One region of the Nocardiopsis sp. L17-MgMaSL7 genome, then DNA from elsewhere that is predicted to be linked to it. Evidence: riboswitches for the same ligand, from Rfam matches in the RefSeq annotation. Region 1 holds a riboswitch; the other holds the start of a gene.

Region 1 (2,182 bases):
CCGCGCTGTACAGCACCCCTTTGACCCGCCGGTCGACCGTGCACACGGGACCGGCGGCCCCATCAGGACGGAGGACGGCGCCCTCTCCCGGGAAGCTCCCGGGCCAGCGCCCGACAACATGGCCAAGTCAGTAGGCTCCTACATCTTCAACGCGGTGCGCGGCGGGGCCGTCGGCACCTCCGAGGCACTGCCCGGCATCAGCGGCGGCACGGTCGCACTGATGGTCGGCCTCTACGACAAGCTGATCGGTGGCGCGGGCCACGTGGTCAGCGGCATCAAGCGCTACGTCACGGACGTGCCCCGGGGGCGCGGCAAGGAGCGCGCCCAGGAGCAGTTCCGCCAGGTGGACTGGTCGGTGCTCGTCCCCGCCCTCATCGGTATGGCCCTCGCGCTCGTCCTGGCCGCCGTCTTCCTCGCCCCGCTGGTGGAGGCGCACGCCCAGTACGCGTACGCGCTGTTCTTCGGTCTGGTCCTGGCCTGCCTGTGGATCCCCTACACCGGCGCGGGCAAGAAGTGGAGGGCCTGGCACTACGCGGTGGCCCTCGTCTTCGCCGCGCTCGCCTTCACGCTCACCGGCCTGCCCGGCGCCAACCTGCCCACGCACCCGGTGGTGGTCTTCTTCGCGGCGGCCGTCGCGATCTGCGCTCTGGTACTGCCGGGCCTGTCGGGTTCCTTCATCCTGCTGACCCTGGGCCTGTACGAGCCGACCATGGCCGCCCTGCGCGCGGCCGACCTGCCCTACATCACCGTCTTCGTGCTCGGCATGATCACCGGTCTGGCCCTGTTCGTGAAGGTGCTCCAGTTCCTGCTGGAGAACCACCACCACATCACCCTCGTGGTACTCACCGGCCTGATGGCCGGTTCGCTGCGCGCCCTGTGGCCGTGGCAGGACGAGAACCGCGACCTGCTGCCGATGACCGACGTCCCCGTCACGGTCGCCTTCGCCGTCGGCGGCTTCGTGGTGGTCGTCGGCATGATCATCTGGGAGCAGCGCAAGCACGCCCAGCAGGCGCGGGTGGAGACCCACCACCACAACGTCACCGTCTGACCGTCCACTACAGTCGGAAACACCACAAACCAACAGTGATGCCGGGGCCGCGAGGCCCCGGCGGCGCGGGGTGCCGGAGAGACTCCTCCCGGCTGAGAGCACACCCGTCGAACCTGCCCTAGTTCGTACTAGCGAAGGAACGCCAATGAGCGCGTACAACGTCGTGTCCATAGCCGGAAGCGACCCCAGCGGGGGTGCCGGCGTCCAGGCCGACCTGAAGTCGTTCTCCGCCCACGGAGTCTTCGGGATGACCGTGGTGACGGCGTTGACCGCCCAGTCCACACGCGGGGTCACCGGGGTACACGGTGTCCCCGCGTCCTTCGTCACCGACCAGATGGACACCCTGTTCACCGACGCCACCGTGCACGCGGTCAAGGTGGGGATGCTGTCCACGTCCGAGGTCACCGAGGCGGTCGCGGCCGCCGTGGACCGCTACGGACTGCCGCACGTGGTCGTGGACCCCGTGATGGTGGCCAAGAGCGGCGACCGCCTCCTGGAGAGGTCGGCGATCGAGGCGCTGCGCACCGTCCTGCTGCCGCGCGCCGACCTGCTCACCCCGAACCTGCCCGAGGCCGCCGACCTGCTCGGCGAGACGGAAGCCACCAGCCTGAAGGAGATGCGCGGGCAGGCCGAACGCCTCCTGGAACTCGGACCGCGCCGCGTCCTGCTCAAGGGCGGCCATCTGCCCGGTGAGGAGAGCGTCGACCTGCTGGTCGACGGTGTCTCGGAGCCGGTGGAGTTCCGTGCCGACCGCGTGGCCACCCGCAACACCCACGGCACCGGCTGCACCCTCTCCTCCTCGATCGCCGCCCTGCTCCCCCAGCGTCCGGACGCGGTGGCCGCCGTCGCCGACGCCAAGGCCTACCTCACCGAGGCCCTGCGCCGCGCCGACGAGATCGATGCTGGCGGCGGCCAGGGGCCGGTGCACCACTTCCACGCCTGGTGGTAGCGGACCGGGGGTACGCGAAGGGGGGACCGGCCGTGGCGGCCGGTCCCCCCTGTCGTCGGCCCGGGGACCCGTCCCCCGGCCGAGCGCGGACTACTTGCTGACGTCGTCCATGATCACGTCCGGGTTCCGCCAGTCCTTGTGGTTGAAGAACTTACGCGTCTCCGAGGTGATCAGCCCGGAGAGCA
Region 2 (2,182 bases), on a different contig from region 1:
GACCGCAACGTCGGCTACCGCATGATCAACGCGCGCAGCGAGACGGTCGCGGACAGGCCCGCCTTCCGCACCGCCTACCGGAACCGCCGCTGCCTCCTCCCCGCTGACGCCTACTACGAGTGGCAGCTGCTCAACAAGGACGGCACCACCGAGGCCAGCACCTCTCCCGCCACCGACCCCCAGCACAAGAGGCGCAAGGCCAAGGCCGCCAAGAAGCCCTTCTCCGTCCACTACTCCGGAGACGAACCGCTCGCCCTGGCCGGGATCTTCGAGCGCTGGCGCGACCCCGAGGTCGACGACCCGAGCGACCCCGACGCCTGGCTGTGGACCTGCGCGGTCATCACCACCGAGGCCGCGCCCGAACTCGCCCACATCCACGAACGCATGCCCGTCGTGGTGCCGCGCGAGGACTGGGCTGTCTGGCTCGACCCCGCCACCGGCGCCGAGGAGCTGGCCCACGTGCTGGACGACTCCCCGGTGGACCGGTTCTCGGTGGACGAGGTCTCCACCGACGTCAACAGCGTCAAGAACAACGGCCCCCACCTGCTGGAACCGGCCGAGGACTCCGGTCGCGGCGAACCGGAGACACTTTTCTGACCCCGGCGAGGCTGGACAGGGCCGGGGACGGCCTGTGTATGGTGTGCGAGGCCACGGGGGAGTGCTCCCCGGGGCCCTGGACACCGTGATCGGGGTGTCCCGGCACGTTCGACGTGCGCACATGTGAATACGCAACGCGGGAGCTCGCGCCATGGCGGGCTGAGAGGGCGACTCAAGGGTGTCGCCGACCGCAGAACCTGTTCGGGTAATTCCGACGTAGGGAGGCATGCCATGACGGCTATCGACGGTCGTGACGTTTCCACCGCCGACGAACACCGGGTGACCACAGGTCCCATCATGGGATCTCGCAAGGTCCACGAGGAGATCACCACCCCCGAGGGCACCACCCTCCGCATCCCGCGCCGCCGGGTGGATCTCAGCAACGGCAGCCACTTCGATCTGTACGACACCTCCGGCCCCTACACCGACGACAACGCACACATCGACGTCCACCAGGGGCTCCCGCGCACCCGCGAGACGTGGGCACTGGACCCCGTCGACGGTGCGACCACCCAGCTGGCCCACGCCAGGGCCGGGACCATCACCCCCGAGATGCGCTTCGTGGCCGCCCGGGAGGGCGCCGACCCCGAGTTCGTTCGCGCCGAGGTCGCGATCGGCCGCGCGGTCATCCCGGTCAACCGCAACCACCCCGAGTCCGAACCCACCATCATCGGCAAGAACTTCCTCGTGAAGATCAACGCCAACATCGGCAACTCCGCCGTCACCTCCTCGGTGCCAGAGGAGGTCGAGAAGATGGTGTGGGCCACCCGTTGGGGCGCCGACACCGTGATGGACCTGTCCACCGGCAAGCGCATCCACGAGACCCGCGAACGCATCGTCCGCAACTCACCGGTCCCCATCGGCACCGTCCCGATCTACCAGGCACTGGAGAAGGTCAACGGCGACCCCACCAAGCTGAGCTGGGAGATCTACCGGGAGACCATCATCGAGCAGGCCGAACAGGGCGTGGACTACATGACCGTCCACGCGGGCGTCCTGCTCCGGTACGTGCCACTCGCCGCCCGCCGCGTCACCGGCATCGTCTCGCGCGGCGGCTCCATCATGGCCGCGTGGTGCCTGGCTCACCACAGGGAGAGCTTCCTCTACACCCACTTCGAGGAGCTCTGCGAGATCCTTCGCCGCTACGACGTCACGTTCTCCCTGGGCGACGGCCTGCGCCCCGGTTCCATCGCCGACGCCAACGACGAGGCCCAGTTCGCCGAGCTGCGCACCCTGGGGGAGCTCACCCACATCGCCCGCTCGCACGACGTGCAGGTGATGATCGAGGGCCCCGGCCACGTGCCGATGGACAAGATCAGGGAGAACGTGCGCCTGGAGGAGGAGCTGTGCGGCGAGGCGCCGTTCTACACGCTCGGCCCCCTGGCCACGGACGTCGCCCCCGGCTACGACCACATCACCTCCGCGATCGGCGCCGCGCAGATCGGCTGGCACGGCACCGCGATGCTCTGCTACGTGACCCCCAAGGAGCACCTGGGGCTGCCCAACCGGGACGACGTCAAGACGGGCGTCATCACCTACAAGCTCGCAGCGCACGCCGCCGACGTCGCCAAGGGACACCCGGGCG

The links. Region 1 has a riboswitch for thiamine pyrophosphate ahead of thiD (bifunctional hydroxymethylpyrimidine kinase/phosphomethylpyrimidine kinase). Riboswitches for the same ligand answer to the same signal wherever they lie in the genome.
Region 2: another riboswitch for thiamine pyrophosphate. It lies ahead of thiC (phosphomethylpyrimidine synthase ThiC); the one in region 1 lies ahead of thiD (bifunctional hydroxymethylpyrimidine kinase/phosphomethylpyrimidine kinase).

Annotation. Positions count from the first base shown of each region.
Region 1 covers NZ_QGTF01000001.1:331,055-333,236, forward strand. Annotated here, with positions in the region: gene BDW27_RS01415 (DUF368 domain-containing protein) at 119-1,048, shown strand; TPP riboswitch at 1,105-1,205, shown strand; gene thiD (bifunctional hydroxymethylpyrimidine kinase/phosphomethylpyrimidine kinase) at 1,194-1,997, shown strand; gene BDW27_RS01425 (sodium:alanine symporter family protein) at 2,088-2,182, opposite strand, start outside.
Region 2 covers NZ_QGTF01000008.1:152,383-154,564, forward strand. Annotated here, with positions in the region: gene BDW27_RS16015 (SOS response-associated peptidase) at 1-597, shown strand, start outside; TPP riboswitch at 724-839, shown strand; gene thiC (phosphomethylpyrimidine synthase ThiC) at 829-2,182, shown strand, end outside.